DNA from 2 places in the Phascolarctobacterium sp. Marseille-Q4147 genome. Region 1 is predicted to be linked to the other one. Evidence: riboswitches for the same ligand, from Rfam matches in the RefSeq annotation. Region 1 holds a riboswitch; the other holds the start of a gene.

What was found. A riboswitch is a leader RNA that binds a small molecule or an ion and turns the genes downstream of it on or off. The one in region 1 is predicted to bind glycine.
Region 2: another riboswitch for glycine. It lies ahead of KAH19_RS08345 (low specificity L-threonine aldolase); the one in region 1 lies ahead of KAH19_RS01305 (sodium:alanine symporter family protein).

Annotation. Positions count from the first base shown of each region.
Region 1 is NZ_CP072874.1:293,115-304,720, forward strand. It holds gene KAH19_RS01255 (hypothetical protein) at 705-1,034, shown strand; gene KAH19_RS01260 (hypothetical protein) at 1,047-1,457, shown strand; gene rpsI (30S ribosomal protein S9) at 2,231-2,623, opposite strand; gene rplM (50S ribosomal protein L13) at 2,645-3,082, opposite strand; gene truA (tRNA pseudouridine(38-40) synthase TruA) at 3,255-4,007, opposite strand; gene KAH19_RS01280 (energy-coupling factor transporter transmembrane protein EcfT) at 3,995-4,810, opposite strand; gene KAH19_RS01285 (energy-coupling factor transporter ATPase) at 4,810-5,667, opposite strand; gene KAH19_RS01290 (energy-coupling factor transporter ATPase) at 5,658-6,482, opposite strand; gene KAH19_RS01295 (sulfite exporter TauE/SafE family protein) at 6,624-7,379, opposite strand; gene KAH19_RS01300 (YccF domain-containing protein) at 7,704-8,069, opposite strand; gene KAH19_RS01305 (sodium:alanine symporter family protein) at 8,296-9,675, opposite strand; glycine riboswitch at 9,783-9,880, opposite strand; gene KAH19_RS01310 (sodium:alanine symporter family protein) at 10,162-11,508, opposite strand.
Region 2 is NZ_CP072874.1:1,787,893-1,799,498, forward strand. It holds gene KAH19_RS08335 (autotransporter outer membrane beta-barrel domain-containing protein) at 1-3,413, shown strand, start outside; gene KAH19_RS08340 (dicarboxylate/amino acid:cation symporter) at 3,866-5,083, opposite strand; gene KAH19_RS08345 (low specificity L-threonine aldolase) at 5,096-6,136, opposite strand; glycine riboswitch at 6,205-6,294, opposite strand; gene KAH19_RS08350 (LysR family transcriptional regulator) at 6,534-7,508, shown strand; gene KAH19_RS08355 (hypothetical protein) at 7,505-7,711, shown strand; gene KAH19_RS10990 (hypothetical protein) at 7,859-7,987, shown strand; gene KAH19_RS08360 (WYL domain-containing protein) at 8,302-8,784, shown strand; gene KAH19_RS08365 (hypothetical protein) at 8,888-9,079, shown strand; gene KAH19_RS08370 (RNA 2'-phosphotransferase) at 9,092-9,628, shown strand; gene KAH19_RS08375 (metallophosphoesterase) at 9,643-10,824, shown strand; gene KAH19_RS08380 (TonB-dependent receptor) at 11,397-11,606, shown strand, end outside.

The DNA of each region.
Region 1 (11,606 bases):
TATTTAATTAATTTAAATAGAAAACTTAGTTGTTATCACAGTTGGCAGTGACAGTATGAGCATGCAATACAAAAAGATCTACTGAACAATCTTTACTATGCCATTGGCACAAGACGTGACAATTATAGTATAATAAATGCTCAATTTTTACTATTAATACATATATAGGAGAAAGATAGATTGTGCTAGGAAGATGCTCGGAACTTTTTTACTTTTATTGCTTTGTATTTGCGTTCGGCTCATGCTTTGGCTCCGGTTATATGGCCGTTGTGCAAGGCGTAATAGCAGTTGCTACAATTAAATTTGTAAGTTATCTATACAGGAATGTAGATAATTTATATTTATTTGTATTATCCTTAATTCCATTTGTAATTATAATTAAAATTATAAGTCCTGTTGCTTACTTTACTGTGTGGAGTATTACTCTTTTCTACGTTCTATTTATCTTACTTGCGATATTCAAAGGAAAGACTTCCGATGATACTAAACATATGACAGTAACGGAAATGTACCTGGCTTTACGTGATGATATTTTCAAACAAAAAAATAATAGCCTACGCTTATACGGTAACTATTATTGCTTTTCCCGAATCAAAATTACCGATAGGAGTACTAGACATGCTACGCGGAAGTCCACAGAGATGAATTAAAAAATATGAAATTACTAAATCGCTGAAAATAAATGATATTATAAGGAGGATTTGATGGTGAAAGAAGTTATAACCAAATATCAAACAAACCTAATTATTGGATTATTGCTTATCGCTATTGTGCAATTAGGAATGATTTTTTCTCTAATGAGTGAAGTAAACAAAGCCAGATATGAAGCCAGCGAAGCTTGTTCTGATATATCTAGTATAAAGCAGAATATATCAGACACAGCAGATATTACCAAGAGATTAGATAGCATAGAAAGCCGCCTTGAAGATATAGAATGTCCAAGCGGACCAAACGAAATAGAAGCTTTGCGTGCTGACTTATTTTTTCTAAAGAAAAAAGTAGACAAATTGGAACTTGATATTCTTTATAGATAAGAGGTTGATAGAATGAAAAAAATAATAATTTTAATATTAACTCTGATTGCACTAATTTTTTCTTCGACAGCTCTTGCTGGTAATAGATTTGTAGATATAGGAGAATTTTATAATCAAAAAATTTTTATTGATACTCAAAGTATTGTTTTAGCAACAGAGAAAGAAACGATTGACTATACAATATGGAAATGGGACAACCAAAATGATAGAGTAATTAGTAACAATATTGAGTATAACGTGTACATGGGAAAATCTAGATGCACTAGGACTGTTGTAAGAAAAATATCAACAAAGGAACTGATGGAAGATACCCTCCGTCCTAACGCTAACTGGCAACCAGTTTATCAGGGCACACCAACCCATATGGGGCTTATGTATATATTAAATGCTCTTGAAAAATATGACCGTGAACGAAACGCTTAATGAATAAACAGCATTCTCGCTTAGATTATAAGTGGGAATGCTGTTTTCAAATACTAGAAAGAAAGTAATACATTAAAACTTATGACATTATTCTAACAAACTGTAACGGTCTTATCCTAACGAATTTATATCAAATCAAGGAGAATGTTGCTAGTCCTAAACTATTATAAATAGCTAAATTTGCAAAACATAGATTTATGTGTAATCTACTATTGCTTTTGCCAAATCATTAAACACTTTTTACTAACATAAAAATCAAGAAAAAGAAAATAAAAATCGTACTTATTTAACGTAAAAAACAAATACAAAGATACTTGTATATTTGCAAAGAATAATTTACGCATACACTGCGCCCTGATTGCTACGCACTACCCTGTATACCTAAAATATACTATTAATAATAACTTCATCATAGTTCATTTATTTCACAGCAACCACAACACAAACCTGATAACAAGTATGTAAATTTAAAAATTTAGAAGCTGATTATTTGACACTACTACTCTGGTATGACATAAAGGATTTACACTCATAAGACATTGGAACAGCTATTAGAAGCTATAAATTCAATATAGTTTGTTGCATATGCGTTACATACTCGCTACATACCTGTTACATACGTACCTTAAATTCCATGCATTAAGGACACTTTAAAAAATTTTCCATATATATTCCAAAGAACACAGACAATACAAAAACTCCGCAACTGCAACAGTTGCGGAGTAATTTGTGCGATTTGTGTTTGTGATTGGTGCTTGACAGTAAACCAAAAATTAACGTTTGGAGAACTGGCTAGCTTTACGAGCTTTCTTCAAGCCGTATTTACGACGTTCTTTTTCGCGCGGGTCGCGAGTCAGGAAGCCTGCTTTTTTCAGTGCAGGACGGAATTCAGCGTCAACTTTCAGCAGTGCGCGAGCAATGCCGTGACGGATAGCACCAGCTTGGCCGGAAATGCCGCCGCCGTTTACGTTAACGAGTACGTCATATTTGCCTTTGGTTTCGGTAACTTCGAGTGGTTGGTTAACAATCAGCTCTAAGGTTTTCAGACCAAAGTATTTGTTCAATTCACGGTCGTTGATAACGATGTTGCCTTCACCCGGAACCAGGCGAACGCGAGCAACAGAAGATTTACGACGACCAGTTGCGTTATAAGTAACTACTGCCATTTATTTGTTCCCTCCCGGATATTATCTAACGTTGATTTCCATTACTTCAGGTTTTTGAGCTGCATGCGGATGTTCGCTGCCAGCATATACATGAAGTTTGGAGAAAATTTGAGCGCCGAGGCTGTTGTGCGGAATCATGCCTTTAACAGCGAGCTCTACCATTCTTACAGGGTTTTTCTTCAGCATGTCGCCAGCTTTTACATAGCTGTCGCCGCCGAGATAACCGGAATGACGGAAATAAATTTTGTGAGTCAGTTTTTTGCCGGTCAGAACAACCTTATCTGCATTGATAATGATTACGTGATCACCGGTGTCCATGTGCGGGGTAAAGGTCGGTTTATGTTTACCGCGCAGGACTTTTGCAACCTCTGCAGCCAGGCGGCCCAGAGTTTTATCAGCTGCGTCAACAACGTACCATTTGTGTTCGATGTTAGACGGATTAGCCATAAAAGATTTCATCGCTTATGTCCCTCCTAGATATTTTCCAAATATACAGTTCGTTGCGATCTTCTCACCGTATTTCGGGGCTAGTGAAATCAAGCGGAAAATCACGTAGATATATTATACGCAACTTAAGAGTTTAAGTCAAGTATTTTTGTTAAAATTTTAGCATTTTCCAAGAGTTTTTCCCTTAAAACTGCGGATACTCCCGATAACCGACCTCCGCCAGGTATAAACCCTGTGCCGGAGCAGGCTCGTTCAGGAATTCACAGCGCTGTGCCGTCAGCTCGGCAGCAAAATCCTGCACCGTGCGCTTGCCCATTCCCACCTGTACCAGGGACCAGACTATGTTGCGTACCATGTGATACAAAAAGCCGTCACCGCTGATGCGGAAAAGAATCTCTTCTCCCTGCTGCTGCCACTTGGCAGCATAAATTGTTTTTATCGGAGAAGTATCAACACTGCCGCTGCTGCGGAAGGCACTGAAATCATGCGTTCCTAGCAGCAGCTCCGCCGCTTCGTTCATGGCCTTCACCTCAAGCTGCTGACGCAGCTGCCAGGCGTAACGCACCATAAAGGGATTGACGTGCTCATTGACAAGCAGCTTGTAATGATACGTTTTCCACTTTGCGCTGAAGCGCGCATGGAAACCCTCCGGCATCTCCTCAGCGCTCACTGCCACGATATCCTCCGGCAGCAGGCTTGCCGCCGCACGCACCAGATTAGCACAGGGAATGCGTCCGTTCGTAGTAAAGGTCACCGTCTGTGCCAAAGCATGCACGCCTGCATCCGTGCGCCCACTGCCTGCGGTTACTACTTTTTCGCCGCACAGCATAGTCAACGCTTCTTCCAAAACATTTTGCACCGTCTGCACGTTTTTCTGCTTCTGAAAGCCGTGATAGGCACTGCCGTCATAGGCTACAACCAGCTTTATTGTACGCATACATTCCCCCAGCGCAATACTGCGAGGCCAACCGCCAGTATAATAATCAAAGCAAAAGCCAGATAATCGCGGCCGGCATATACCAGCTCGTGCATGCGTGTACGTCCTTCACCGCCGCGATAGCAGCGTGCTTCCATTGCAACAGCCAGTTCATCGGCACGACGGAAGGCACTGATAAACAGCGGTACCAGCAAAGGCAGCATATTTTTCATTCTCTGGAAGATATTGCCGCTGGCAAAATCAGCTCCGCGAGAGGTCTGTGCCTTCATAATGCGGTCTGTTTCATCCAATAATGTAGGAATAAAGCGCAAAGCAATGGTCATCATCATAGCCAGCTCATGCGCAGGGACACCCAGCTTTTTGAACGGACGCAGCAGATTTTCAATACCGTCTGTCAGTACAATCGGTGATGTCGTAAAGGTCAGCACCGAAGAAAACAGCAGCAGCAGAATCAGGCGAACTGCCATCTTTACGCCCATGTCGATACCTTCGGCAGTTACGCTCAAAAACTTCCAGGTAAAAACAATATGCTCACCGGGAGCGGTAAACATATGAATCAGCATCGTAAGAATAACGATAATCCAGATAGGCTTCAGAGATTTGAAAACCAGCACCCACGGTACTCTCGAGATAAGAATTACCACAGCTGCAAAGGCGGTCAAAATGCCATAAGCCAACGGCGTTGCCGCAAAGAAAATAGCAATGATATAAATCAAGGTAGCCAACAGCTTAGTACGCGGATCAAGCTTATGGATAAAGGAGTTACCGGGGAAATATTGTCCTAAGGTTATATCTGTCAGCATTATTTCCACCCCTTTGCTTGCTTAATCGCCTTAATCAGGCTCATATCGTCCTTAATGTTCTCTTTCACTGCCAGGCCGTTTTTACGCAGCAAATCCGCAAGCTTGTAAACCTGCGGCACGTCTACGCCAACCTTAACCAGCTCATCGGCATGCTGCTTGAAAATATCTGCGGGAGTGCCGTCGAACAGCACCTTGCCGGCGTTGATAACAAGCAGGCGGTCAGCATATTTTACTGCCTCCTCCATGCTGTGCGTTACCAGCACAATCGCAATACCGCGACTTTTGTGCAGCGACATGATTTCCTTGAATACTGCATTACGGCTGCGTGGGTCCAGGCCTGCGGAAGGCTCGTCCAATACCAGATAATCAGGATTCATCGCAACCACGCCGGCAATAGCTACACGGCGCATCTGGCCGCCGCTCAGCTGAAACGGAGAGCGCTGCGCATAGGTATCATAATCCAGGCCGACGAAGGCCATAGCCTCACGCACCTGCTTTTCTACCTCATCCTCGGCAAAGCCCTTATTGCGCGGGCCGAAAGCGATATCCTCAAAAACAGTTTCCGCAAACAGCTGATGCTCGGGATACTGAAATACCATGCCAACCTGCTGGCGTGCAGTCTTGGCCTCTGCACCCTTAGCAGTAATATCAATGTCATCAATGCTTGCGCTTCCCTTATCCGGCTTCAACAAGCCGTTTAAATGCTGTACTAAGGTAGATTTGCCGCTGCCGGTGTGTCCTATAATGGCAACTATTTCGCCCTTGGAAATCTCCAACGACACATCATTGAGTGCCAGGCGTTCAAACGGCGTACCCTTGGAATATGTATGATATATATTAGAAAGTTTTATTGACATAATGCCTGCGCCAGCTCCTCATCTGTAATAATATCCTGCGGCAGCTTTACACCGTTTTTGCGCAGCTCGCTGGCTACCTTCGCTGCCAGCGGAGCCTCCAGTCCCAAGGCCTCCAGCTCATCCACTCTGCTGAAAACCTCACGCGGAGTACCCATAAATCTGATGTGACCTTTTTCCATAACAACTACGCGGTCAGCAGCCAGTGCTTCCACCATGTAATGCGTAATATAAACTATAGTCATATTTTTTTCTTCATTGAGCTTACGTACAGTGCCCACGATTTCCTTGCGTCCCTGCGGGTCAAGCATCGCTGTAGGCTCGTCCAGCACAATGCATTCCGGCTGCAGCGCCAGAATACCTGCTATAGCCACACGCTGCTTCTGTCCGCCGCTCAAAAGGTGCGGTGCATGCTTGGCATATTCCGTCATGCCTACAGCAGCTAATGAATCTGCTACACGCTTCGGTATTTCCGGTCCCGGTACGCCGATATTTTCCGGACCGAAGGCCACGTCCTCTTCCACAATCGCAGCAACTATCTGGTTATCGGGATTTTGGAACACCATGCCCACCTTTTGGCGGATATCCCACATTTTATTTTCATCTTCAGTATCCATGCCATCTACCAGCACAGTGCCGTCAGTCGGCAGCAGCAAAGCGTTCAAATGACGTGCCAGCGTAGATTTACCGCTGCCGTTAGCGCCGATAACAGCAACAAATTCGCCCTGCTTAATCTCCAAGCTTACGCCATCCAGCGCCCTTACCTCATTGCCATCAGCATCTGTATAGTAATGCTTCAAATTCTTTATACTAATCACAACAGTGCCTCCATCATAAATTCGTGTACTTACTAATTATATACGTGATAAAAAGATTAGTCAACCTTCTTTTATTGCAAGGTTAACCATAATGCTAAAAAAGTAAACCATAAACGCTAAAGCACGTTTACGGCTTATTTTTTACTTAAATAAAAGCATCAGTCCGCCTATGGTCGGCATACTGAGAACAATATAACGCAAAGTATTGCGCGACGCCAGACGCGTAAGCTTAGCACCCAAATATGCGCCGATAGTCAGTCCCCCCAAGGTCTGAAGAAAAATATAAAAATCAAGGTGACCATTGACTAAATATCCTAAACCGCCGGAAACAGAAATCGGCAAAATAACCAGCATCGTTGTACCGATGGCATGATAAAGCGATACACCAAAAAACAGCATCAGGCTTATCTGGATAAAAGCTGTCGCACCGATACCGAAGGCTCCGCTCAAAAAGCCTGTAACTACACCGATTGTCAGCGCATGTGCATAAAAGCTTGCGCCCTCTGCTTTCGATGCATGCTTTGCCACAAAGCTGTCCAGCATATCCTTACGGAAAAGAATAAAGTAAAGCAATACCGATGATGCAAGCATCAAGGCTGCTGTCATTTTTGATAAAATATCTCCCGGCAAGGCATCAGAAACACGTGCGCCGGCAAACGCTCCCAGCATACCGGCACCGCCGGTTGTCAGCCCAAGGCGCAACAGTACATCACCTTCACGAAAATGGCTTACGGCACCGGAAAGCATCGTAAATGACATGGCAGCCAGCGCAACACCAAGCGCAGTATGAATCGGCACACCAAAGCCTACAGAAAGCAGTGTAATCGTTAAGCCTGCACCACCTGCACCGGCAAAGCCAAGCAGACAGCCTAACAGAATCATTGCCAAAAAGATCATTTTCAGTCCCCCCATTATAACTAACAATACTATAACCTTTATTTTACCAATATCAGAAAGTATTTTCCAGTAAAAAGAAAGACTACTGCAAATTTATGATAAAAAAGCAGCAGTCTTGCCAGTAAACGAGAAAACAGCCTGCAGGGGATATTGCAGGCTGTTTCTCTTAGGAAAGCTGTTTATGATGAATTTGATGGGAAGGGTGTAGCAACTTCTTGCTACACTCATAGTATACTATATTGCTGTGACATAGCAAGGGCAAAGTTTTGAAGAAATCGTGAATAAAATTCCTGCATGAACTATTCTTGCATTTAAGTTTAATGCTTATTTATCCGTAATCTGTGCGCCAAACGGCAGCAATGCCAGCTTAGCCAGCTTAAAATGCTGCATGCCGAAGGGAATGCCGATAATCGTGCAGCACAAAATAACAGCAAAAACAGCATGCGTAATTGCCAGTTCGATACCACCGAAAATCAGCCAAAAAATATTTAACAGTAATGAGGTTGTTTCGCCGCTCAAAACTACGTCCTTACCAAAGGGGAAGAAGCTCAAGCGTCCCAGCTTAAAGCACTGCAGCCCGACAGGAATACCGATAATTGTCAAACACCACACAAGACCTACCAGATACCAGATAATGCCTGCTAAAATACCGCCAAATAAAAACCAGATAATATTACCGATAATGCTCATTGCACACTTCCTTTCATCTACTGATACTGACAAACCAACCGGCACACCGAAAAATATACACGTAGTTGGTTACTGATACATTTGATTTAAAAGATTGTAAGTAATCTCTCTAAGGCTAGTTTAGCATACCGCTAACTTTTGTGCAAGCGCAAAGGCAAGCGGCACTGTGGGAACTCTGGGGAGAGTCTCACAGTGCCGCTGCCTATATAAAATTAATTGGGAAAACTTAATGATTGGTTTCTTCGGCTAATTTTGCCGGAACCAGCTCAGATTCTTCTTTGAGATGTTGTTGATATGCTTTAGTTTCAGCAACAACTACACCGGAAAGTGCAACCAGTGCGATAAGGTTAGGCAGAGCCATCAGACCGTTAACGATATCGGACATAACCCAGATTTCTTCCAGCTTCAGGAACGGGCCAACAGCTACAAGAATAATGAAGCCGATGCGATACGGAAGAATTGCTTTAACACCCATCAGATATTCTACACAACGTTCGCCGTAGTAGTTCCAGCCAAGGATAGTAGTGAAGGCGAAGAGCACCAGGCCAACCAACAGTAACCAAGTACCAAAGGCAGGGAATGCAGAGCTGAAGGCTGCATTAGTCATTGCAGCACCATTGAGATCGCCGTTCCAAACGCCGGTAACAATCAAGGACAAACCGGTCATGGTGCAGATGATGATAGTATCAATGAAGGTACCGGTCATGGAAACCAGACCTTGTTCAGCAGGCCAATGAGTTTTGGCAGCAGCTGCTACGATAGGAGCAGAGCCTAAGCCGGATTCGTTAGAGAATACGCCGCGGGCAACGCCATTACGCATCGCCAGCATAACAGTTGCTCCAAGGAAACCGCCCTGTGCAGCAGTAGTAGTGAAGGCACTTTCAATAACCAGTGCGATAGCGCCCGGAACCTGGTCTGCAAAGCTAACTAAAATGCCCAAGGTAGTAAAGAAGTAAATTACCGCCATGCCGGGAACAACCTTAGAAGAAACATTAGAGATAGATTTCAGACCGCCGATGGTTACAGCAGCAACCAATACGGTAAGAGCAATACCGGTGTAGATAACCGGGATACCAACAGAGATTTTGGTAATCTCAACTATGGAGTTTACCTGAGCAAAGGTACCTACGCCGAAGTATGCGCACATGATACCGAAGACACAGAACATAATTGCCAATGGTTTATATTGCTTGCCGAGGCCGTTTTGAATGTAATACATCGGACCGCCGGAGATATTGCCGTTAGCGTCGACAGTACGATATTTTACAGCCAGCAGGCATTCTGCATATTTAGTTGCCATACCGAAGAAGGCAGCCAACCACATCCAGAACAAAGCACCGGGACCACCGGCCTTAATTGCGGTAGCAACACCAACAATGTTACCGGTACCAACAGTTGCGGCAAGTGCGGTACACAATGCTTTAAAGCTGTTTACGTCACCATGACCTTCATTCTTAGCGCAGAAGATAAGCTTCAATGCCTGCGGGAGCTTCAATACCTGCAACAAGCCTAAACGAATAGTCAGCATAATGCCGGTACCTACAAGCAGCACCAGTAGCGGCGGACCCCAGACAAACGAATCAATTGCATTCAATGTTTCCAACATGATGATTTCCCCTCTCATTTTCAAAGTTCCCTAAGTAAATAAAAAGCCGGAGTATGATTATCTGATACTCCGGTTTGTCAGCGGCCCTGATAGCTATGCTATAATTGTTGTTTTGCTCCGTCCACTGGCCTGAGAGATAAGGATGTGTATACGCACATCTTTGCACCTTCGGCGCCCATTCAAGGGACTCTCCAGAGTTGTGTCTGTACACGGTTCTTGCTTTTTATAAGCACCTGAGAGTTTTGCTCCTTCGGTAGGCATTGCCTTCTCCTATGTACTTCATCCACTCATTATTTACTTATGTATCTGATTATAACACATATTAAACAAAATTCAAGAGCTTACAGCAATGTATACACGCATACATGCAAAACTGTAAACTAAAGTATGTTTATTGATTTTTTTATAACAAAACGGCGCTGTGGGAACTCTGGGGAGAGTCGCACAACGCCGCTTTGCTATATAAAGATGAAATACTAGGCTTACTTATTTATTCTTTTCTTCAGCCAGATGCTTCTGATAAGCCTTGGTTTCGGCAACAACTACGCCGGACAAAGCAATCAAAGCAATTAAGTTAGGAATAGCCATCAGGCCGTTAACGATATCCGCCAAAACCCAAATCTCTTCCAGCTTCAGGAAAGGACCGCAGGCAATCAGACAGATGAAAATAATGCGGTACGGCAGAATTGCCTTTACGCCCATCAGATATTCTACACAACGTTCACCGTAGTAGTTCCAGCCAAGGATAGTGGTGAAAGCAAAGAGTACCAGGCCAACCAACAGCAGAATGCTGCCAAATGCAGGGAACGCCATGGTGAAGGCAGATTCAGTCATTGCAGCACCGTTTAAAGGTCCGCACCATACACCACTGACAACTAAGGACAAGCCGGTCAGAGTACAAATGATGATAGTATCAATAAAAGTACCGGTCATAGAAACCAAGCCTTGCTCTGCAGCCCATTTGGTTTTAGCAGCAGCAGCTACGATAGGAGCAGAACCTAAGCCGGATTCGTTGGAGAATACCCCGCGGGCAACACCACTGCGCATTGCCAGCATAACGGTTGCACCAAGGAAACCGCCTTGAGCAGCAGTCGGAGTGAAAGCAGAATTCAGTACAGTTGCGATTGCAGCAGGAACCTGGTCTGCAAAAACAATCATGATACCGACAGTAGTCAGGAAGTACAGCAGAGCCATAGCAGGAACTACCTTTGCAGCAACAGTTGCGATGGATTTCAAACCGCCGATGGTTACAGCAGCAACAACAACAGTCAGAGCAATACCGGTGTAAACAACAGGAATACCTGCAGAAATCTGGGTAATTTCAACAATGGAGTTTACCTGAGCAAAGGTACCGATGCCAAAGTATGCGCACAGAACACCGAATACGGCAAACATAACAGCCAAAGGTTTGTATTTTTTACCCAAGCCATTTTCAATGTAGTACATCGGGCCACCGGAAATATTGCCGTTAGCATCTACGGTACGATATTTTACAGCCAGCAGACATTCGGAATATTTGGTTGCCATACCGAAGAAGGCTGCCATCCACATCCAGAACAATGCGCCCGGGCCACCGGCTTTAATTGCGGTTGCAACACCAACGATGTTACCGGTACCGACAGTTGCAGCCAGTGCGGTACACAATGCTTTAAAGCTGTTTACATCACCGCTGCCATCGTTCTTGGCACTGAAGATCAGGCCCAAAGCCTGAGGCAGCTTGAAAACCTGCAGCAGCTTCAAACGGAAGGTCAGCAGAATACCGGTACCAACCAAAAGTACCAGAAGCGGCGGTCCCCAGACAAACGCATCAATTTCATTCAAAATTTCCAACATGATTCAAACATCTCCCTTTAAATTCCCATTAATTATTTATAAGCAAATAAAAAACCGGAGTATACAAAAAATACTCCGGTAAAAGTCAATGACATATG
Region 2 (11,606 bases), 890 kb from region 1:
GCAGTAGCGGCGGCAATATTTTCTATGCACATGATGGCGGTAGAATCAATGTCCTGAAGGGTGATAAAGATTATCTTGGCATAGATGTCAAGAGCGTAGCGGACGGAAAATATCTTGCATTGGCTGAAAACAAGGGCGAAATCAATTATGGTGTAAGCAGTACTCATTATGACAAGCTTGATTATGATGCAATAAGTGTTGCTTCCTCAAATGGAAATCTTGCCGGTGATATGAAAACTGATGCCGACAGCAAGATAACCTTTGGTATTAGTGGCACCGGCAGAGCGTATACGGGCAATGTTTCCGGTAATATTTCCTTATACGCTTATGATGGTGCAACATGGAATGGTGCGATTTCCGGTGATGACAACAATATCAATCTTGGTTTTACCGGTAATTCCGTGTGGAACATTACCTCTGATGCTAAGCAGCATGTAAACAAGCTTACCTCCTCTGATGCTGTCAGCAAGAGAAACTTTGTAAATGTCGGTGCAGGTGATATTACTATTGATAAGTATGCCGGTAATACTACCTTTGTTTTCCAACATACTGCTGAGAATCCGGCAGATTTGACGGGTGGTAATGTTACTATTAAATCGGCAGTGCCTTCTGATATCCTTTCAACCGGTATTGGCGATGGTACTGAAACAGAGGAGGTTTTAGGTCATTCCGATTCAACGGTATATCTGCAGACAGCTGCTGACGGTATAAATACGGAGGATACAGGGCTTGTTAATCAAGTACTGGATAATTTGGCTAAAAAGCTGACCTATTCTGCATATGTAGATGGTGAGCGTAATTTGAGCGGCAGAGTAGAAATTGCCGAAGGCCTGACAAGTTCTTCTGTTGCTAAGTATTATAGTAATATTACCTTTGATGAGAAAACCGGTCAGGCTAAAAAGGAAGAAAAAATATATAATCCATATGTTGGAGTAATGTTCGGCGATGAAAAGGCGGACTCAGCGGCAGGCTATAAGGACGTTATTAGCGGAACAGCTGATGGTAAGGATTTGAAATACACATTTAATGATAATGCGATGGTAGAAGTAAAGCTTAATGAAATGCCGAAGGGTGTCTGGGGTAAAACATTGTACTGTGCTGCCATCAACAACTATGGTACTGCTCCTTATAAATCCAGTGCGTTTACAGCTAAAGGCGGACCGTCCTACACTATTGATATGCAGGGACATAATTTGAGCGTTGTGTTTAATGCTTTTCCGCAGCCAAACAGCACAGGCGATCAGCCTATGTGGACAGCAGCTGCTATCGGAGCTTATAGAGAGGGTACTATTACGATTGATAACCCCGGTGCAGTTTATCTGGAATCCAGAAACAACTACTATTATGGCAGTGCTATCAGAGCGTCTACAGCTGCTGCTACCGATACCGGTGCTCATGTTATCATCAATAACGATAACAGCCGTGACCATGCTGTTACTATCCGCGGCGGAATTCCTACTCCTGCTTACGAACTTGACTGGCGTGCATTGGAAGCAACAAGCATGTTTAACGATGCGACTAAGGAAAACTCCAATACTATTGATATCAAGGGACTTGTAGATATCGAAACCGAAAAATCTGCAGCTATTTTTGCTCGCCAGGGATATAGCAAGGTCAGTGTTGGCGGTGGTCGTATTTTTGCGGATAAGCATGAATCTATCTGGACATCCGGAGAAAACACCATGGTTAATGTTAATGTTCTTGAGGATGAGAATGGTAACGTAACCGGTGCAGGTAATAATTATGTGCAGATTACCGGTGATGTACGCACTTCCACTGATTTCTATGGTGAGGGCGGTACTATTAATATTGGCCTGACTACACCTGATTCTTATCTGCATGGTCATTTTTACGGACCGAGAGATGAAAATACTAAATTTAATAACAACCTTTGGTTGTCCAACGGAGCTGTTTGGGATAACAAGGGATTGCTGTTCCATCCGTGGTCGGGTCCGGAATATACTACTTCTCACGAGAGTGTAATTAGCAGCCTCTATGGTGGCAATACTGCGGAAACAGCCGGTAATATTTATCAAAATGAAGCCAAGGACATCAATATCAAAAATCTGTCCGGTTATGTAAACGCATATCTGGCACATGAAAATGGTGAAGACGGCAACGCAAGCTTTGATGCTTTGGGTAATATTGTTATTGATAAGGCAACTAAGACTGACGGCAAGAATGCAGGCATTACACTCTATACCGACCGCAGCGGTATTGATACCAGCGACCAGGATAAGGTAGTCAATACACTTTCCGCTCTGGGAAGAAAGCTGGTTTATAACGAAGCAGTTGCTACTGAGGATAATCCGACACCGGAAATTAATCTGGATGGCAAGGTTGGTATTGCCGAAGGCCTGACAGCAGGTTCCGTGGCAATCCGTCTGGCAGACCTGGACTTCAACAAAGAGAACGGCGAAGGCAGCCTGATTGCAGGCAGCATTCATACTCCGGATGTATATGTACCTATCATGTACGGCAGCAAGGAAACTGCTATGATGAAGGGTGCAAAATCTGCTATGGCTTCCACCGCAATGCTGTGGCGTGCAGAAAACAATGACCTGATGAAACGCATGGGCGACCTGCGTCTGTCTGAAGGTGAAAGAGGTCTGTGGGCAAAATACTACGGCGGCAAGTACGAGATGGACAGCCAGAATACTGATTTCAACCTGAAATATAATGCATATCAGTTAGGCTATGATGCAGATGCAGGCAACGGCTGGACAGTCGGTGCAGCAGTATCCTACAACGATGGTGATGCAACCTATGGCAACGGCCGCGGTGACCTTTCCGCTTACAGCGCAGGCATCTACGGTACCTGGAAGAGTGAAGACGGACAGTATGTTGACATCATCGCTAAGTACAGCAAGCTGGATAATGACTACGAGGTATTCAATGACAGCGGTCACAAGCTGAGCGGCGATTACAAGACCTGGGGTACCAGCATCAGCGCAGAATATGGCAAGCGTTTCGAAAATGACAACGGTTTCTATTTTGATCCGAGCGTAGAGCTGACCTTGGGACGCATCAACGGCAAGGATTACAATGCGCACAGTGATTATCTGGACAGCGTTGGCGTGAAGAAGGATATGCAGGTAGAGCAGGATGCGTTCAATACGTTGGTAGGCCGCGTAGGCTTCCGTCTGGGGCAGAAGCTGGATAATGCAAGCTACTTTGTAAAACTGGCAGCAGCACATGAATTCAGCGGTGACTTTGACACTACCTTCCGTGCAGTGAACGAGCCTGAAGGCAGAACCAGTATTGATTTTGGCGATACCTGGTACGAAGCACAAATCGGCGGTACAGCTAAGCTGAGCAAAAACAGCCTGATTTATGCAGACTTTGAACGCAGCTTCGGCGGTGACGTTGAAGAGAAATGGCGTGTGGACGCAGGCTTGAGATTTACGTTCTGATTTCTCATCTGTATAATATGTAAAAAGCAAGGAAGGGGGAATCCCTGCCTGCTTTAGAAAGTCGAAAAAGGTCGCTGCAAAGCGGCCTTTTTGATTATGGAAATTAATTAAGCTGTTAGCATGAATATAGCCAGATAATAAGCCAAGCACTGCGACACGTTGTGTTGTATTGCTTGGCTTTTTTTGATGATGTATAAATCTTTTATAGCTTATATGCAACCAGTTTCTGTACTTAGTATTTAGATTTGCAGAGGATTAAATGGTACTGTCAATAGTTTTGCGCAAATTTCTTCAGACATCCTAGCAGAAGTTTAGTATATAAGTTTAACGGTTAGTGCACTTCACCGTTAAATATCAACTAGCTTCTGCTTGAGATACCTTTGCTTATTAAGTTAGCTGTATTTTAGTTTATGGAGTTAATTTTGTTTTGGCTTCATAACATTATTGTTACGTCACGCAGCTTTTTTATCTTCCATGCGGGATACGAAGATGGTGCCTGCAAGGTCACCAAGGCAGTTGTTGGTAGTAGTACCCATATCAAAGATATGATAGAATGCTGCAATAATACCAACGATTTCAGTAGGTAAGCCAAAGGCCTCAACCATGATAAACAGTTTTACGATACCGCTGCCAGGAATACCGCCGCCACCGGTAGAGAGGATAGCAGACATACCTACGATTTTCAGCATTGTAGGAATATCAAGCGAATGTCCTACGACCTGAGAAATGAAGACGATTACGCAGCCATAAAGGATAACGCTGCCATCATAGTTCATCTGGGAGCCTAATGGGATAGTGAAGCTGGAAATACGTTCCGGAACACCGAATTTTTCCTTAGCAACTTTAATGTTTACAGGAATGGAAGCTACGCTGGAACAGGTTGTTAAGGTATAAATCCAAAGCTCCATGGAATCTTTGATGAAGCGGAAGGGATTAATACCGTTAGAAATCCAGAGAATACCGCCGTAAACCAAAATAACGTGAATGATGCACGCAAGATAATAGGTACCCGCTAAATATGCCATGCTTGTAAATAGACTTGCACCATATTTAGCAAAGGAATCAGCCATAAGGAAGAAAATACCGATAGGAGAAGCCTTCATAACCATGGTGATAAGGGAGAATACCATATCACTTACAGCTGCAAAGCCTTTTTTTAACATTTCTTTGTTTTCTTCATTTGCAACTTTCATGATAGCAATACCGAAGAATACTGCAACAATAAGGGTTTGAAGAATGTTGCCTTTAGTGAAGGTAACGAAAATGTTAGTAGTAAACATATCAGTAAAGAATTTTGCCATAGTTATGCTAGTGGCTGCAGCAACTTTTTTCGATGCAAGACCGGTAAAGTTAGCAATTTCGCCGGGACGGATAATTTCCGTGACTGTAAGACCAATGACAGTTGCTACAAGTGTTGTCAGCACATAGTAAGCTATAATGTGACCAGCAATTCTTCCTAAAGAACTTAAATTCTTCTGAGAAGTGATACCGGTGATGATAGTAAAAAATACCATTGGAACTACAATCATCTTTACGCAGTTAAGCCAGATGGTACCGATGAAGGCTACTTGCTTCATTATATCACCACAAATAAGTCCGGCTAAGGAGCCGATAATCATGGCAACAAAAATCTGAGTCGTCAAACTAATTTTCTTTCCACCAATAGTCATGATGCGTCCTCCTTATAAGCTTTTATCAAGCTCCAAAATAATATTTGCAGCAGCTTTGGCATCTTCTGCCGTAATACCTTTGTAATATACTAAACGCACGCAGGTTTTGAGCACTGTTTTGATTAAAAGGCCCTTTTCTTTTGCCATTTCGCAGAATCTTGAGGGCGATACTGAAGCTCCTGCCAAATCCAAAACCAGAATGTTGGATTGCACTTCTTTTTGCAAGGAAATATGCTGTAATTTGCCTTGTAATAAAGAGGCTGTTAAACGTGCATTCTCAATATCCTCAATCATGCGGCTGATGTTATGCTTGAAGGCATAAATACCGGGTGCAGCAAAAACACCGCCTTGGCGCCATCCGCCACCCAAAATCTTACGAATTTCTCTACCTTCATCAACTTTGGCTTTAGTAGAGCACATAAGAGCACCAACAGGAGCGCCGATACCTTTAGAAATGCAAACCATTACAGAGTCTACGTATTGGCAGATTTCTTTTGCGTTTACGCCTAGGGATGCAGTAGCATGGAAAAGTCTTGCTCCATCCATATGAATTTTGGCTCCATATTTATCTGCCACAGCACGGAGCTTTGCCATCTCCTCTACGGGAATTACATAACCGCCTGAAAAATTATGAGTGTTTTCTATGCAGATTAGTTTTGCTCCGCTTTCCTTCAAAAGGTTATCAATGGCATCAATATCAGGAGTGTTATTAGCATTAAATGGATATTTTATGGGCTCCATACGACAAAACTGATCGGAGAAAAGGAACTTTTCGGTTAACAACATATGCTGCTGTTCGTGTACCAGTACTTTTTCGCCAGCTTTGGCCCATAAGAGAGCACCTACAGTATTAGCGAAAGTTCCGGTAGGACAAAGCAAGGCTGCTTCTTTACCAGTAGTTGCCGCTACCAGATCCTCTAATTCATTGATAGTCTTATCTTCACCACGATTATTTTTGTCAGTACGTCCATCATCTCCGAGCGGAGCTGTTAAAATTGCTTCTAGCATTGCTCGGTCAGGCATTGTAAGGGTATCACTTCTTAAATCAATCATGTATTCACTCTCCTTAAAAAATATAAAAACCTCTAGTTTTTACTCTAGAGGTTATAGTCTGGTAATAGCTATAATGCTCTGTCCTTTGGCCTGAGAGACTCAAGAATTACTTCTTTTCCACCTTCGGCGCCCATAAGGGACTCTCCAGAGTTGTGCAAAGCTTTCTACTGAAATATTGAGAAATGGTGCTTTGCACTGCATATCAATCACTATATATAATATATCTTATAATCAGTGACTTGACCAATACTAAAAACTATGTTTTAATATACAAAAAAAGCTATATTATTTTTGCCGGAAATAGCTTGTTAACAGTGTTTTTCGATGGTATAGCAGAAGTAGAAATTAAGTTGTAATTATTTGTGTATTTATTATTCATGGTATTGGCGAGGCAATTATGGAAAGAGTTATGGAATATATTTTGGCTATTGCAAAATTCAAAAGCGTATCCAAGGCAGCAGAAAATTTATTTATCAGCCAGCCTGCCTTAAGTGCAATAGTAAAAAAAGAAGAAAAACGACTGGGTGTTGAACTTTTTGATAGGCAATACAAGCCTCTGCAGCTTACAAATGCAGGAACTATATATGTTAATGCAGCTAAGAAGATAAAAGATATTGAAGAAAAAATGCTTTACGACTTAAATTGTAAAGAGCAGAATGGTGTTAGAAAAATAACAATAGCAAGCTATGCTTTTTTGTTTACGCATTTTCTTGCGAATTTTGTTGAGAAATTTAAATCACAGCTTTCACGTGACATAGAGATAGAGCTCATTGAGAAGCGTACTGAGGAAGCGCTTCCAGGAATACAGAAAGGCATTTACGATTTTGCCATTACGACTCATCAGAGGCGCGTTAAAGGCTGTTCTAGTGTACCTTTATTAAAGGAAAAGGTAATTATTGCCGTACCTAAAAGCTATGCGATTAATAGTTACATAAAAAAATACGCTTTAAGTTATCAGGATGTAGTTGCCGGAGCTGCAAACAGTGATAAGTATAGCAGCGTTTCCATCAGTTATTTTGCTGATTATCCTTTTATTTTACATGTAAAAACTAAAGAAATGTATCGTAGGGCTCGCAAAATATTCCGCAATAGCGGCATTAATCCTAAAGTTGTTTCATATATGGAGGATTTTCTGTTAATGTATTTCGTTGCGAATTCCGGTCAGGGGATTATTTTTATGCGAGAGGCTATGATACAATATATGGAGCCATCAGATAAGCTGGTATTCTATAAAGTAAATGATCCGGCAACAGTATATAATGTTAATGTGTATTACAGGAAAGAAAGTGAAAATAAAAAAGAAATAAGAGCATTTATAGATAGCTGTAATTCTTATTGGAATGCTAATTATAGTGAGGAGAGCTTAACATGAATATAACAGTATATCTTTCCTCGTCGACAGGCAATCATTCTAACAAAAAGTCCCTGGCCTTACCTTATGTAAAGTCAGGGATTTATATTATCTGCAGCCAGATTTGTTTTTATATAAAAAAGATTGAACCAACAGGCCCAAGTGATGCGACTTACAATGCCGCACTTATGCCTAAGGGTTCAAATCTTGTTTATCGTATTTAGTTATAAGGATGACAGTTCGGACATCCGCTGCATCACTCCGGAGTACGAGCATCAACGGTTGATGCCAATCGACACTCTTCCAACAATTAAATTATATCATGTGATTTAAAGCTTGTAAATAAAACTAATGTTAGCGGATTAAAAAATATGATAGAAAAAACTTTTATCGAGGATGAAATAGCGGAAAGACAGGCTAACGGTGAAAGCTACGACGATTTGGAAGAGCGGCGTAATGATGTGCAGGACGAAATAGAAAATATCAAGGATGAGGGCTGAGGCTTTCGGCAAAATCCGCACATAAACTTTAAGCTCGCAAGTGAGTAAGTTTTTATCAATGGCAAAAAAAGCGTAGCTGTTATACATGCATAAAGTATGTTGATAGCTGCGCTTTTCTTGTTGCTTGTAACGCAGAAAAAACTTATTTACTTTTTTTTAGAGTGTATTCACTTATTTGACATAGACAAAATCTGTCGTTGACGTGTGATATACTAAGGATAAATCAGTGCTTAAGTGAAAAAGTAACACTGAATTGTCAGCGTATTTTTGGGAATACTGTTTAGCGGAATTGCTGCGGAAGGAGGGTGCTGCTCATGGCTTTTAATGAGTTAATAAAAAACTTTGATAATATACGGCAGCTGATGCGTGATTTTTATGTCTTTGGCTTTAAGAGCAGAGCCGATTTTGCGGATAAAAGCGCACGCAGCTATGACAACGAACGCAGACGCATCGAAAGCTGGCTGGGTGAGTATATGTATTTCCGCCAGAATGTCGGCGGTAAGAACTGCTTTATTTCTGTAGACAGCAGAAAAATCCGGCATAATCCTTTTTATAAAGCATTAAAAGCCAAAAGCTTTACGGCGAATGATATCATGCTGCATTTTTTCCTGCTGGACATTTTGCAGCCGGGGGAAAAATTTACTCTGACAGTGCAATATGACAAGGGCGATGAAACTGAAATGCTTTTCCGTGTGCTGAGCTTTGGGCCGACGGTTAAGGTGCGTGAGCCGGAAGCGTTTAAGGAGCTTATCAGGAAAAAGCTGAGGGAGCAAATGCAATGCAGCGCAGAATTTTAAGTGCGCATGTTTTTTTCCATGATTATACCTTGCTGCTGTGTCAAGATTAACATAACAACAAGCAATTTTTATAAAACAGAACAGATAATGGAGGAATAAGCATATGGAAAGATTTGTAAGCTATGAGAAAATGTCGAAAAAACAGCAAAAGATAGTCAACGCCTCCAAACGAGGCAACTGGGGAAATGTGAAGCCGATTACTAAGGTCAAGGCTTCGGCAAAAGTATATAATCGTAAGAAGAAGCAGAACTCCGGAGACTATGGCTATAGTTTCGGGAGTTTTTCTTTTGCGTGAGGCGGAGAGTTTATGAGTAAGAGTTTGAATGAATGGAGCAGATTTTTGGCGCTGGTGCTGCGTCATAAACCGGAAGCAGTCGACATTGAGCTGGATGTGCATGGTTGGGCGCAGGTGGAGGCGCTGCTGGTTGCCTTTAACCGGATAGAAGCATTTAATATGCTTATGCTGGAGCATATTGTTGCTGAAGATGATAAGCAGCGTTTCGCATTCAGCGAGGATAAGAAGAGAATCAGAGCGAATCAGTGGCATTCCATGAAGGTTGATGTGGAGCTTCGGGAGGCTGTGCCGCCGGAGCTTTTATATCACGGGACTGGCGTTAAATATGTTGCGAGTATCAACAGGCAAGGTCTTAGGGCGAAGCAAAGGCTGTATGTGCATTTATCCTCAAATACGGAAACAGCGCATAATGTAGGCAAAAGACATGGAGAGCCGTTTATCTACACAGTGTTGGCAGGCGAGATGGCAAGAGCGGGCTACAAGTTTTACCTTTCAGCCAACGGTGTGTGGCTTACGGAAAGCGTGCCCAAGAAGTTTTTACGGGATTAAGTAAGGTGATTGATATGAGAATTTTATTATTGATGCGTGGTGTGCCGGGCTCCGGCAAGAGTACGTTTATAAAAGAGCAGGGGCTGGAGCCTTATACATTGAGCGCAGATGGGTTACGCCTGTTATATGCTTCGCCGATGCTGAACAAAGCAGGCAGATGGTGCATCAGCCCGCATTTTGACAAGCAGATGTGGCCGTTTTTGCTGCAGACACTGGAGGAGCGCATGAAGCGAGGCTGCTTTACGGTCGTGGATGCCACCAATATCCGTGGCAGAGATATGACTGCGTATAAAAAGCTCGCCAATGAGTATAAATATCGCATTTATGTGGTTGATTTTACTGATATTACCATAGAGGAAGCAAAGAAAAGGAACCTGTTGCGTGAGGAATACAAACAGGTTCCGGAAAATGTTATTGAAAGAATGTATGCTCAGCTGGCGGATAATAAGGTTCCGTCCGGTATTACCGTAATCAAACCGCAAGAACTGGCGCAAATCTGGTACAAGCCACGCGATTTATCTGCCTATAAAAAGGTAATTCATATCGGTGATATTCATGGCTGTTATAAGCCGCTGAAGGAATATCTTGAGGCAATCAATCCGCAGAACTACTATATTTTCCTTGGCGATTATATCGACAGGGGCAGCGAGAATGCCGAGGTTCTGCAATTACTGCTGCAGCTTGCAGCGTTAGATAACGTTACACTGCTGGAGGGCAACCATGAGGCTAACTTGCGGGATTACGGCTTGCCGGATGGCATTGCTTCGAAGGAGTTCCGCATGCAGACGGCACCGGAGCTGGCGCAAGCAGGCCTGAGCAGGAAGGCTGTATATAATTTTTACAGGAAATTATCGCAGTGCTTCTGCTATACATATCAGGGGAAAAAGGTTTTGGTAAGTCATGGCGGTTTGGCGCGGATGCCGGAGAATTTATCCTTGGTGGCAACAGCGGAGCTGATTTACGGTACCGGCGTGTATGAGGATGCGTTGGACGTTGATATGTCTTTTGCTAAGCACGCAGCTGCAAACGAGTATCAGGTTCACGGACACCGCAATTATGAGGGTGTGCCGGCGGAGGTTAACGAGCATTGCTTTAATCTGGACGGAGCGGTGGAAATGGGCGGTCAGCTGCGGGCGCTGGAGCTTAGCGAGGATGGCTTTGTGACGAAGATGATTGCTTCGAGCAAGCTGCTATGAATATCAAAAGCTGAAATTGAAGCGAGCCTGGAAAATCAGATTTTTGGCATCACGAAGGCTTGCGTGTTATTGAAGCTATGTATCACCCGGAAAATTGTGTGGCAGATTTTTTTGGCTTTAATATAGAGTAATATAAAAAAGGACCTAATAATATTAGTTGATAGCTAATTTTATCAGGTCTTTTTGATTGCGCAAATTTTCTAAAGTAACGTTTAAGCAAATGCATTACATAGACAATGGCTTATGTACTATACGCTTCCGTATTTATATTTCTATAGCAGAGTGAATGAGTATCTGATTTATAGTAATTACGCCAAAGTACATAGTAAGTAGTTGGTTTTAGTATGCGCCTTTTATAGTACATATCAAAATAAAATTTATTTTGATTAATAAGAACAATAGTTATTGAAACTGAATTTATTATAAAGCCTATTAAGACTGTAATTGCAGTAGATAAAAAACAGTTGACTGCCATGCTGCTATTTGGTTTATAATACTGTCAACGATATAATATATCGTTAGTATTGCTACGAATAGAAAAGTAGTATTTGATATCAGAAAGGGGCTGTAGTATGAGTACTAAGCGAGTTAGTAGTACATTAATGATGTTATTTGTTTTAGGCAGTTCTATGAATGCTTTTGCACAGAATAATGATGTACTCGATGAAAATGTTGTTTTAGATGAAATGGTAGTGTCGGCTACACGCAGTGAAAAGAAATTATTAGATACTGCTGCCAGTGTCAGTGTTATCACTGATAAAGATTTAAATAAGATGCATATC